DNA from 3 places in the Actinacidiphila sp. bgisy144 genome. Region 2 is predicted to be linked to each of the others. Evidence: riboswitches for the same ligand, from Rfam matches in the RefSeq annotation. Region 2 holds a riboswitch; each other region holds the start of a gene.

Region 1 (4,147 bases), on a different contig from region 2:
CGGCGGCAGCGCGCAGGTCCGCCTCGGCGACCCCGGTCAGCTCCGCGACGGCCGCCGGCGGGTAGTCGGCCAGCAGCTCCGGCATCGCCGCCCACCCCTCGGTGTGCGCGGCGATGAACTCCGGGTCGGTGCGGCCGGCCTCGACCAGCAGGTGGAGCAGTCCGTTGAGCAGCGCGAGGTCGGTGCCCGGGCGCAGTTGGAGGAAGACGTCGGCCTTCGCCGCGGTGGCGGTCCGCCGCGGGTCGACCACGATCAGCTTGGCGCCCGCCTTGACCCGGTCCATCATCCGAAGGAAGAGGATCGGGTGGCAGTCGGCCATGTTGGAGCCGATCACCAGGAACACGTCGGCGTGCTCGAAGTCCCGGTAGGACCCGGGCGGCCCGTCGGCGCCCAGCGACAGCTTGTAGCCGCTGCCCGCGCTGGCCATGCACAGGCGGGAGTTGGACTCGATCTGGTTGGTGCGCACGAAGCCCTTGGCGAGCTTGTTCGCCAGGTACTGCGCCTCCAGGCTCATCTGGCCCGAGACGTAGAAGGCGACCGCGTCCGGGCCGTGCTCGTCGATGATCGCCCGCAGCCGCGCGGCGGTCTCCGCCACCGCGTCGGCGACCGGCACCGGGGCGGCCGGGCCGCCGCGCTCGGCCCGGACCAGGGCGGTGGTCAGCCGCCCGGGCGCGGCGAGCATGTCCGCGGTCGTGGCGCCCTTGGTGCACAGCCGGCCGAAGTTCGCCGGGTGCTCCTTGTCGCCGGAGACCTTGACCACGCCGCGCCGCCCGTCGGGCCCGGCGGCCACCTGGAGCACCATGCCGCAGCCCACCCCGCAGTACGCGCACACCGTACGCACCCGCCCGTCGCCCTCCGCCCGCTGCTCGGCGCCGGACAGGAGTTCCGGCCGGGGTCCGGACCGGGGCTCGGGCAGGGGTACGGACACGGGCGGGGGCGCGGGCACCGGCGCGGTCGCGGTGGCGGGCACGGTCGCGGGCACGCGGCTCCCCTCTCGGGTACGGCTGACCGTCGCACCGTACGAAAGGCCCGTTTCGCCGCGGTCACACCCGCGAAGCGCGGCCGGTTACGCCCCCTGCACAGCCCCGGGCGGCCGGGTGTGAGGGCGCGGGCGGGCCGCCGGTGCCCGCCGCGGCTCAGCCGCCGTTCACCAGGCGGATGTAGCGCACCCAGTCCCAGTTGGGCCCCGGGTCGGTGTGGTCGGTGCCCGGCACCTCGACATGGCCGATGATGTGCTGCCGGTCCTTGGGGATGCCGTACTTGTCACAGATCTCGGCGGTGAGCGCTGCGGAAGCGTGGTACATCGCGTCGGTGAACCAGGACGCGTCGTCGACCCAGCCCTCGTGCTCGATGCCGATGCTGCGGGTGTTGTACGACCAGTTGCCCGCGTGCCAGGCGACGTCGTGCTCCCGGACGCACTGGTCGATGGCGCCGTCGGCGGAGCGCACCACGTAGTGCGCGGTGGCGGCGTGGGCCGGGTCCTGGAAGAGGGTGATGGTGTCGGCGAAGGTCTCCTGGGTGACGTGGATGACGACCATGTCGATCGCATAGGTGGTGGGGCGGTTGGACGCCGTGTAGTTGGCGGTGCTGGCCGGTGCCCAGGTGGCGCCGGGGTAGTCGACGGCGCCGGCCGCGGCGGCCCGGCCGCTGCCGGTCCACAGCCCGCCCGCGAGCGCGGCACCGGCGGCGGTGCCGAGCGCGAGGCCGCCGCGGAGTAACGACCGGCGGGTGTGGGGGAGTCGGGGACTGCTGGGGCGTTCCATGGCGGGCTCCCTGAGAGGTCGCGAAGCGGTCGGGACGTTCGAAACGGTCGGGTCCATGACAAGTACCGGCCCGCCCATCCTGGGGTCCGGCGCCGCGACCTGCCAAGCGCTTCGCGCAATGGCAGAGGTCCATGCCACTGGCGGACCCGCCGCGCGGCCCCGCCCGGCCGCCTGCGCGCCGAGTTCGCCCACTCACACACCGTAGCCACCATGTCCCAGCCCTCTTCCCCGCACCGATAACGACTGATGCACGCTCACATCACTTCACGGCCACATCGACTGACCGATTTGCCTGCTCTCTCTATACCCTGACTGTTTTGTTCCTATGCCCAACTCTCTGATACGGCTTGGAAAACGACTCCGGCTCTATTAACGTTCGATAACGCAGCGCGGTCGTCACCGCCGCCGCCAGGACGGCGGACCGCGCGCTTGCCGAATCCCGTCCGCGGGAACCGGGGACCCGAGAAAATGGGGTGAATCGGGCAGTAGTCAGGCCCGTAGGAGACCTTCTTCCTCCGAACCCGTCAGCTAACCCGGTAGGCGAGAGGGAAGGAAAGGAGAGCGCCCGTCGTGGCGTCCGACCAGCTTGCCTACGCCCATGCCCGGCTCGACGGCGACCTCGCCGGCCAGGAGCGGGACGACTTCCACTTCCCCCGCCAGCGCGCCAACGCCGCCGCGGCGAACGGGACTTCCGCCGCGATGACCGCCCCGGCCCCCACCCCCGCGTTCGCGGCCTACGCCAGTGTCGGCGCCGCCGGGCTGGCCCCCGCGCCCGCCGCCGACTCCGCGGCGCGCCCCGCGCCGTACCCGCTGCCGGACGCCGCCCCGGCCGGTGCCCCGCTCGCCGGGATGCCCGTGTACGACCCGACCGTGCTGGCCGGCGCCGACTCGACGTCCATACTGCCGCGGCCGGTTGAGGAGCCGACCGCGGAGCCTGCCGTGGAGACCGTCCGCGACCCGGAGCCCGCCGCCGATGCGGAGCCCGCGACCGCTCCCGCCGCGTTCGTCGAGCCCGCCGAAGCCGCCGAAGCCGCCGAACCGGCCGCCCCCACCGACCCCGGCGCCGCCCTGTGCGCACGCCTCCTCGGCCAGGTCGCCGCCCAACGCGAGGCCGTCGCCCGCGTCGAGCGCGAGGCCGCAGAGCAGGCCGCGGCCGCGCAGGCCGCCCGGGAGGCCGCCGAGCGCAAGGTGCGCGAGCAGGTCGCCGCCGCGAAGGCGGCCGCCGAGGAGAAGGCCCGCGAGGAGGCCGCCGCGGCGGCCCGCGCCGAGGCCGAGCGGCTCGCCCGGCTCGCGGCCTCCTACATCAAGCCCGTCGCCTGCGCCACGCTCGGCGCCGCCTTCGGCGAGGCCGACCCGTGGGCCAACCTCCACAACGGGCAGGACTTCACCGCGCCGACCGGCACCCCCGTGCACGCCGTGCACGGCGGCGCCGTCACCTCCGCGGGCTGGGCCGGCAGCGACGGCTACCGGGTGGTCCTGACCCTCGACGACGGCACCGAACTGCGTTACTGCCACCTGTCGACCATGGTCGTCACCGACGGCCGGGTCACCACCGGCGACACCATCGGCCGGGTCGGCGCGACCGGCAACGTGCCCGCGCCGCACCTCCACCTGGAGGTCCGCCCGGACGGCGGCGCCCCCGTCGACCCGCTGCCCTGGCTGCGCGCCCACGACGTCACCATCTAGTACCGCCGGGCGACTTGGGCGCCCGGCCCCCGCACGGACGGCGCCCCGTCGTACGCCGTGCGCCGCTCCCGCACCCCTCTGACGACCCATCGCACCCCACCGCCCCGGCGGCCCTGGCGACCACCCCCCCGGCGCCGGGGCCGTCGGTCGTTCCGCGCGGACGAGCGGACGAGCGGCCGGGCCCGGGGCCGCGGAGGGGCGGCGCCGGGTCCGTCAGGCGACGGGCGAGGCGGCGGCGGTGGGGTCGGCCGTCGGGGCGTAGTGCGCGGCGAGGTCGACCAGCGGGATCAGGTCGGCCGGGGAGGAGTCCCCGTCCAGGACGCGGTACTCCACGGCCGTGAGGATCGCCAGCCGCTCGGTCAGGCCCCACCGCGGGTTGGTCTCCGCGGCTATGAGCTCGGCGGCGGTCTGCTCGACGGTCTGCCCGGCCGCGTGCCCGGCGTGGACGCGGTCGCGCACCCGCAGCAGGTAGTCCGCGTACGCGGAGACGTCCGCGGGCGTCATGACGGGGCCGTGGCCCGGCACGACCACGCGCGGGTCGCAGGCCAGGATGCGCTGCACCGCGCGGTGCACCTCGGTGAGCGGCCCGGCCCAGTGCACCGGGTGGTCCTCGCAGAAGATGACGTCGCCGGCGCAGACCACGCCCTCGCCGGGCAGGTTGACGATGAGGTCGCCGACCGTGTGCGCGGGCCCCACCT
Region 2 (4,147 bases):
ATATGAGAAGATGACGAAAGAATTTGTCACACCCTGGTGTCCGCCCGCGGTGAACGGGAGGATCTGAAGCCGCACCTGCGGCAGCTCCATCGCCTCGTGCAGCCGCAGCAGTTGCCCGGCCATCACCTCCGGGCCGCCCACCTCGCGGCGCAGCACCGACTCGTCGAGCACCGCCCACAGCTCCAGCGGCCGGTCCTGGCGCAGGACGGCCTGTCTGGCTATCCGTACGTCGACGAGCGCGTCCACCTCGCGTTCGCTCAGGTGCGGCATCACGTCTCGGGTCAGCGCGCGGGCGTAAGCGGGGGTCTGGAGCAGGCCCGGCACCACGCTGTTCTCCATCGAGCGGGCCCGGCACGCGCCGGTCTCCAGGGTGATGAAGTCCCGGTACTCCGTGGGCAGGACGTCGCGGAAGTCGTGCCACCAGCCGCGCTGGTAGCCGCGGCCGGCCAGGGTCCCCAGCAGGTCGCGCAGGTCGCGGTCGTGCACCGCGTACACGTCCAGCAGCACCTGGACGTCCTCGGGGCGGACGCTGCTCCGGCCGGTCTCGATCCGGCTGACCTTGGACTGGTGCCAGCCGGCGAGCCGGGCGGCCTCCTCGCTGGTCAGACCGGTCAGATCGCGCAGTCGGCGCAGCTCCTCGCCGAGCCGGCGCCGGCGTACGGCCGGGACTCGTTCCATGTGTTTCGCGCCTCCTGGGCTGAAGTCGTGCGGTCGTCGGTGGCCATCGTGCACGCGTGCCGTGCGTCGCGAACAGCGCGATACGACAGTGTGCCGACCAAATGCGTTCTCACGTAGCAGAGTTCACCGTTTTGAGCGACAGATATATGCATTAGGTGCTCGCGGCCTCGTATTGGCGGCACGATGGATGACACTCTGGCGCGAATCAGCCGCATCCGGACCTGGCCGTACGAATCCCGTGCGGACCGGTGCCCGGACCCGGCGGGAAAGGGAACAGCGTCACCATGGCTGACCTTCAGGAAGCATCCGTCACCCTGCCGAGTGACCCCGCGTCGGTCGCTGCGGCCCGGGCCTACGTGTGCGCACGGCTCGCCGAGTGGGGGCTGCCGCCCGACGCGCCGACCCTGGACTCCGTACGGCTGGCCGTCTCCGAACTCGCCACCAACGCGGTGCTGCACACCTCGGGCCTTTCGCCCAACTTCACGGTGGACATCCGGCTGGAGTGCGGCGAGCACTTGCACGTCGGGGTCACCGACTCCCACCCGCGCTGGCCGCAGCGCCTGCCCGGCGCCGTCCAGCAGGACAACGGCCGCGGCATGGCCATCGTCCGCCACCTCATCGCCGAGTCCGGCGGCCGCCTGCGCATCACCCCCACCTGCGACGGCGGCAAAACCGTCTGGTTCACCCTCCCCTGGTCCGTCCGCGTCCCCTGACCCCGCCCCTCACCCAGCGGCCGGCCGCTCGCGGGGCAGCAGCAGCGCCTCGGCGCCGACCGGGGCGAACCCCGCGGCCAGATGGGCCCGCAGGCTCGCCGCGTTACCGGGCGCGATCTGCGCCCACACCGGCCCGCCGGCCGGCACCAGATGGCGCGCGGCCAGCGCCAGCGCCCGCCCCAACCCCCGCCCCCGCCCGCCCGGTTCGACCTCCACAGCCGACTCCCACCCCGAGGTCCCCGCGGTAGCCGCCCGCCGGGGCGCCGGCGGGCACGGCCGCGTCGGCGAAGACCACGGTGTGCGCGGTGAACGCGATGACTCCGGCGTCCCGGGGTGAGGGCTGCGGCCAGAACGCCACGATGCCGTCCGGCGGCGGGAAGCGGCCCTGCGCGGCATCCGCGAGCAGGCGGGCGAGTTCGGCGGGGCGGGGCATCCGCGCATTGTCCCAGCGGGGCGGCACGTCGGGTTGAGGGGGCGTCAACTTCGGGGGGTGGGGGCGCGCCTACGAACGGGTGAGGGTCGGACGGGGGCGGGGGTCGGGGCGGCAGGCTACGGGCATGATCATGAACCGAGTCCGGTCGCTCGCCGCGGCCGGCGCGTTGACCCTGACCGCGGTGCTCGCCACGCAGACCTCCTCGGGGGCGGCGACGGCCGCGCCGAGCGCGGCGCCCGAAGCACCCGCGGCCGCGGCGGAGCTGTGCCCGGTCGTCCACGACCCGCTCTACGCCGCGGCCGACCGCAGCGTGGACGTGCACCGCATCGTGCCCGACCCGCCGGCGTACCGCACCAGCTGCGGGGAGCTGTACCGCGCCGACGGGCGCGCGCCGGCCGTCGTCTTCCACGACGGCTTCCACCCGAAGGCCCCGCAGGACGGGCAGTACGACCTGGCCGCCTACGTCGAGGTCAACCAGCCCTCGCCGTTCGTCAGCACCAGCTACGACCACGACCTGTACAAGCAGTGGAAGTCGGCCTACAACTACTACGTCGACGCGCCCGGCGGGATCGACGTCAACGCCACGATCGGCGACACCCACAAGTGGGCCGGCCAGCACGAAGTGGCCTTCGCCGGCGGCATCGACCGCCGCTTCATCGTGGGTGCCTGCCCGGTGGACAAGGCGACCAAGAGCGAGATCCTCGCCGACTGCGTCCGCAACCCGTACTACGTGCCCTGGCGGCTGGTCCCCGCGCCCGAGCCGCAGGGCCCGGAGCTGGTCCCGGTGGGCTGAGCCGGGCGCTGCCCCCCGGCCCGTACTACCGCCCCGTCCGTACCGCCCCGCCGGGCTGGTACGGGCGGGGCGGGTCACGTGACGCGGCCGTACCAGACGGCCCGGGACCAGATGTGCTCCAGGCGGACGCTGGCGCCGGTCTTGGGTGCGTGCCAGATGTTCCCGGCGCCGGCGTAGATACCGACGTGGTAGACGGACGCCCCCGAGCTGCCGGTGTGGAAGAAGACGAGGTCGCCGGCGCGGCGGGAGTGCGCCGCGATGTGGGTGGTGCGGTTGTACTGCGCCGCGGCGGTGCGCGGCAGCTTCTTGCCGGCGCGCTTGAAGGAGTACTGCGTCAGCCCCGAGCAGTCGAAGCGGTAGGGCCCGGTGGCGCCCCACTGGTAGGGCGCGCCCTTCTTCGAGGCGGCGATGCTGAGCGCTTTCGCGGCCAGCGTGGCGGCGTCCGCGCGCTGGGCGGTGCCCGGCAGGAGCGCGGGGACGGAGACGGCGGCCGCGGTGAGCAGGGAGGCGGCGCCGAGCCGGGAGAGCCGGGAAGCGGCCGGCCGGAAGCAGCTGCGGTTGGGCGTACACATGCGCAACCCTTCGTCATCAGCCTGCGAAGGATGACCTGTCGGGTTCGGGCTGGCGAAGATGCCCGGCCGCATGCGGCGGCTTCACCCCAAGGCCGGCTGCGCGACCACCGGGAAGGGCGGGCGCGAAGCGGCCGTCGTGCTGGGTCCTCCGCTCCTGCCGTTGCACTCGTGTCGACCTGGCATCCGCGCGTCGGCAGGACTGGGCATCCGCACGGACCGCCCCGCCACGGCGGCGGGGGCTTGTCGTCACCACGGATCGTTACGCATACGACACGGCCGCGCCGGGACAGAAACGCAGAGTGTGACATTCGTCACTGTGCGTACATGCGGGTGAAGCGGGCCGCCCCGGCGCCGTCCGCGCCCCGGCGCCGTACCGGCTGAACTGGGCGGACCGTGCCGCGCGCCGGGGTGGTCCAGCCGACACGCGCAATCGCGCGGCCTTCTGCCAGGGCGGTTCCCGCTACGCCGACGGGTGGACGGGGCGAAGCCGCCGTGTCGGGCAACCCGGTGACAGGCCGTGAGGTGCGCACCGCCCGCTCAGGGGCGGACGGGACCGTCCGGGCCGCCCGGATCGGCGGCGGGGGCCGCGGCGACCGTGACCCGCGCGGCCCGCCGCTCCCCGTCCAGCACCCGCAGCGCCCGCCCGAGCGTGGCGTGGTGCAGTGCGGTCTCACCGCGCAGGTGCATCACCGTGAGCGCGTCGCGCAGCGCCACCGCCCGCCCGACGAGCGCCTGCGCGGCCCGCAGCGCGGTGTACGTGTCGGTGGTGCGCGAGGGGTTGATCCGGCCCAGCAGGTCGACCAGTTCGAGGTAGCAGTCGACGAGTTCGCCCTCGGAGCGGGTGAGGGCGGGCAGCGGCGGAGGTTCGGGCGACACGGCGGCCTACCGCGCCCCGGTGCCGCGCGCGCCGCCCGCGCCCGGGCCCGTACCGGTCTTGCGGCTGGTGGTGACCACGTCC
Region 3 (4,147 bases), on a different contig from region 2:
GGGCGTGGCGGGGGCGCCGTCCGCGGGCTCGGCGCCGGTGCCGACGAGTTCGCGGACCAGGGTGTACTGGGCGTGGTTGGTGTCCTGGTACTCGTCGACGAGGACATGCCGGAAGCGCCGCCGGTAGTGCTCGGCGACGTCGGGGAACGCCTGGAGCAGGTTGACGGTGGTCATGATGATGTCGTCGAAGTCCAGCGCGTTCGCGTCGCGCAGCCTGGCCTGGTACATCGCGTACGCCTCGGCGAGCTTGCGCTCGAAGGGATTCTCGGCGCGCGCGGCGAACGTCTCGTGGTCGACCAGTTCGTTCTTCAGGTTGGAGACCTGGGCGCTGAACGACTTGGGCGGGAACTGCTTGGGGTCGAGGTCCAGGTCCCGGCAGACCAGGGCCATCAGCCGGCGCGCGTCGGTGGCGTCGTAGATCGAGAACGACGAGGTGAAGCCGAGGGTCTTGGACTCGCGGCGCAGGATGCGCACGCAGGCGCTGTGGAAGGTCGAGACCCACATCGCGTTTGCGCGCGGCCCGACCAGCTCCTCGACCCGCTCCTTCATCTCGCCCGCGGCCTTGTTGGTGAAGGTGATGGCGAGGATGGAGCCGGGGTGCACGTCGCGGGCGGCGAGCAGGTGGGCGATGCGGTGGGTGAGCACGCGGGTCTTGCCGGAGCCGGCGCCGGCGACGATGAGCAGCGGCCCGCCGTGGTGCTCCACGGCCGCCCGCTGCTGTTCGTTGAGCCCCGCGACGAGCTGCGCGGGGTCGAGCACGGGGCGCGGCGCGCCGTTGCGGTAGTGCGCGTCGTGTGCCGGCGGGTCGTCGTACCGCCCCTGGAACAGGTCGTGCGGGACCTCCTCGCCGCCGGGGCCGTCGTCCGGTGGCGGGGGCTGCTCGCTGTCGGCGGGCCCGTGGGCCGCGTCCAGACCGTCCAGGAAGCTGTCGTCAAAGAGGCTGCTCATCGCCTCCCGAGTCTAGGGCCGACCGCCGACAGCTCAGGCCGGTCCGCGGAAGTCGCCGCGCGGACTCCCCCGGCTCAGCCTCAGCGCGGCCCCACCACACCGCAGGCGCACAGCGAATGCAGGCCGTACGCACAGGAAACTCCTCGCCCGGGTAGCCCGCTCGCCACGCTGGGTGACGCCGACCAGGCTTCGGCAAAAGATTACGAAAAGGTATCGACCCTTATCGGACATCGCCCTTCCCAGCCGTGCCGGGCTTTGGCTAGCGTGCCGCACCAGCCGGAACCGGCAGCGTCCGAGAGGAGTCCGTCCGCCATGGCGACGCACCGTAAGGCCCGTACCGCGCTCCTGAGCACCCCCGGCCCGCGCGCGGCCGTGGGGATCACCACCGCCGCGCTGGCCACCGTCACGCTGCTCAGCGAGAGCGCGAGCGCCACCCCCGCGCCCGCGAAGCCCGCGCAGCCGTCGATCAGCGAGGTCAAGAAGCAGGTCGACGCCCTCAACCAGCAGGCGGAGGCGGCGACCCAGAAGTACGACCAGGCGCAGGAGCAGACCACCTCGCAGAACGCGAAGGTCAACAAGCTGCTCGCGCAGGTCGCCCAGAAGACGCAGAAGCTCAACGACTCGCGGCGCGTGCTGGGCGAGTTCGCGGCGGCGCAGTACCGCAGCGGCGGCGACATGAGCACCAGCCGCTACCTGCTGTCGGACAACCCGCAGGACCTCGCCGCCGAGATCCACCTCACGGACGTGATGGGCAAGCGCGAGCGGGCCGCGGTCGTCTCCTACCAGACCCAGCAGGTCGCCGTCACCCAGCAGCGGGTCGAGGCGGCCAAGAGCCTGGCCACGCTGACGGCCAAGCAGAGCGAGCTGAAGTCCGCCAAGCAGGAGGTGCAGACGAAGCTCGGCGCGGCGCAGAAGCTGCTCAACAGCCTCACCGCGCAGGAGAAGAAGCGGCTGGCGGAGCTCCAGGCGAAGCAGGAGGCCGAGGCGAAGAAGAAGGCGGAGCAGATCGCCGCCCAGGAGAAGGCGAAGCAGGCGCAGGCCGCGAAGGCCGCCGCCACCGCGTCCGCCACCACGTCCACGTCCACGTCCTCCTCGACGGCCGCCGAGCAGGCCATCGCCTTCGCCCGCAAGCAGCTCGGCAAGCCGTACGTGTGGGGCGCCACCGGCCCGGACTCGTACGACTGCTCGGGGTTGACCCAGGCCGCCTACAAGGCCGCGGGCGTCACCCTGCCGCGCACCACCTACGACCAGGTGAACGTGGGCACCCGGGTCTCGGAGTCCGACCTCCAACCCGGCGACCTGGTCTTCTTCGACGACGACGAGCACGTCGGGCTCTACATCGGCGGCGGCGAGATGATCCACGCCCCGCACACCGGCACCGTGGTGAAGATCGCGCCCATCACCGAGATGACCTTCTATGCGGCCGTCCGCCCGTAATAGGGGCGCGTCGGCCGTCTCGTCCGGGTCGCCACCGCATGACCCGGATGTCCGATCAGCAAGTCCGCAAAACCCAAGGTCACAGAGCGATTTCGGTCACATTGCGATCCAAACTCCCCGAGATCCGCTGAAGTTGACTACGGTAACCCGCTAGGTGGTCCGCCTCCCGTCGGCGAAGGTCCGGCAGCGCATCACCTCCGCCTAATCCGGCCGGCGCCGGAACCGGGGACCCAGAGCACTTTGGGGTGAATCGGGGCAGACGCGACCCGCGTCCGCACCGTAGGGCGACCTTCCCCGCCCGAACCCGTCAGCTAACCCGGTCGGCGGTCCACGGAAGGAGTCGCCTCCTTGGCGTCGCACCGCAAGCCGCGTACCCCGCTCCTCGCGTCGACCGGCACCCGGGCCGCCGTCGGTCTCACCACCGCGGCCATCGCATCGGTCACCCTCCTGAGCGAGACGGCGAGCGCGGCCCCCGCGAAGCCCTCGCAGCCGTCGATCAGCCAGGTCAAGAAGCAGGTCGACACGCTCAACCAGCAGGCCGAGGTCGCCACGCAGAAGTACGACCAGGCCAAGGAGCAGACGGCGACCCAGCGCGCCAAGACCAACCAACTGCTGGCCCAGGTCGCCGACAAGACCGAGCAGATGAACGAGTCCCGGCGCGTGCTGGGGCAGTTCGCCGCCGAGCAGTACCGCACCGGCGGCTTCGGTGCCACCACGCAGCTGCTCTTCTCCGACGACCCGGAGAGCTTCCTGTCGCAGAACCACCTGCTGGACCGGCTGACCGCCACGCAGGAGCAGGCGCTCCAGAAGTTCAAGATCCAGCAGGAGCAGGCGTCGGTCCAGCGCGCCCAGGCCACCGCGAGCCTGAAGAAGCTGACGTCCTCGCAGACCACGCTCGCCACGCAGAAGAAGAGCGTGCAGACGAAGCTGGCCGCCGCGCAGAAGCTGCTCAACAGCCTCACCGCGGAGCAGAAGAAGAAGCTCGCCGCGCTCCAGCAGCCGAAGACGACGACTTCCTCCTCGTCGTCGTCCTCCTCCTCGTCGTCCTCCAGCACCACCCCCACGTACACCGGCACCGCGACCGGCCGCGCCGCCACCGCGATCCAGTTCGCGCTGGCGCAGCAGGGCAAGCCGTACGTCTACGGGGCCACCGGCCCCGGTTCGTACGACTGCTCGGGCCTGACCCAGGCCGCCTACAAGGCCGCCGGGATCAGCCTCGGGCGCACCACCTGGGACCAGGCCAAGCAGGGCACCGCGGTCTCCGAGGCCGATCTGCGCCCGGGCGACCTGGTGTTCTTCTACTCCGGCCTCAGCCACGTCGGGATCTACATCGGCAACGGCAACATCGTGCACGCCCCGCACACGGGCGCCACGGTCGAGGTCGCCCCGCTGAGCTGGATGCCGTTCGCCACGGCCCGCCGCATCGTCTGACGCGCCCGGAGCCCGTTCATCCCCGTCTTCGTCGCGGTGCTCAGGTCCAGAGCACCGCGATGAAGATGTTGACGACGGTCAGGCCGCCGACCGCGCCGAACAGGGCCGTCTCCACCTTCTCGTCGTCGCGCTTGACGTAGACCAGCGCGAGGATCACCAGCAGCACGGCCAGCTTGACGCCGATCTTGACGTTGCTGATGTGCCGGTCGTCGGCGTGCGCCAGACCGACCAGGGCGACGCCGGTCACCAGCATCGTGCACGCGCCGTAGAGCATGCCGGGCACGAAGCGCGGCTCGGCGCGGCCGGGGCCCAGCACCTTGAGTTGGGTGAG

The links. Region 2 has a riboswitch for cyclic di-AMP ahead of AC3EVP_RS16475 (C40 family peptidase). Riboswitches for the same ligand answer to the same signal wherever they lie in the genome.
Region 1: it holds a riboswitch for cyclic di-AMP, as region 2 does, so the genes downstream of both, AC3EVP_RS11260 (M23 family metallopeptidase) here and AC3EVP_RS16475 (C40 family peptidase) in region 2, are expected to answer to the same signal.
Region 3: it holds a riboswitch for cyclic di-AMP, as region 2 does, so the genes downstream of both, AC3EVP_RS01545 (C40 family peptidase) here and AC3EVP_RS16475 (C40 family peptidase) in region 2, are expected to answer to the same signal.

The regions. Positions count from the first base shown of each region.
Region 1 is NZ_JBYIRM010000007.1:221,031-225,177, reverse strand. It holds gene AC3EVP_RS11270 (bifunctional nitrate reductase/sulfite reductase flavoprotein subunit alpha) at 1-802, opposite strand, end outside; gene AC3EVP_RS11265 (N-acetylmuramoyl-L-alanine amidase) at 1,137-1,763, opposite strand; cyclic di-AMP (ydaO/yuaA leader) riboswitch at 2,184-2,321, shown strand; gene AC3EVP_RS11260 (M23 family metallopeptidase) at 2,334-3,449, shown strand; gene AC3EVP_RS11255 (MBL fold metallo-hydrolase) at 3,663-4,147, opposite strand, start outside.
Region 2 is NZ_JBYIRM010000012.1:152,527-156,673, reverse strand. It holds gene AC3EVP_RS16495 (helix-turn-helix domain-containing protein) at 1-678, opposite strand, end outside; gene AC3EVP_RS16490 (ATP-binding protein) at 963-1,391, shown strand; partial or broken gene AC3EVP_RS16485 (hypothetical protein) at 1,401-1,824, opposite strand; gene AC3EVP_RS16480 (ADP-ribosyltransferase) at 1,949-2,617, shown strand; gene AC3EVP_RS16475 (C40 family peptidase) at 2,692-3,189, opposite strand; cyclic di-AMP (ydaO/yuaA leader) riboswitch at 3,193-3,381, opposite strand; gene AC3EVP_RS16470 (hypothetical protein) at 3,727-4,065, opposite strand; gene AC3EVP_RS16465 (ATP-dependent Clp protease proteolytic subunit) at 4,072-4,147, opposite strand, start outside.
Region 3 is NZ_JBYIRM010000001.1:330,381-334,527, forward strand. It holds gene pcrA (DNA helicase PcrA) at 1-948, opposite strand, end outside; gene AC3EVP_RS01540 (C40 family peptidase) at 1,261-2,385, shown strand; cyclic di-AMP (ydaO/yuaA leader) riboswitch at 2,574-2,726, shown strand; gene AC3EVP_RS01545 (C40 family peptidase) at 2,734-3,816, shown strand; gene AC3EVP_RS01550 (hypothetical protein) at 3,857-4,147, opposite strand, start outside.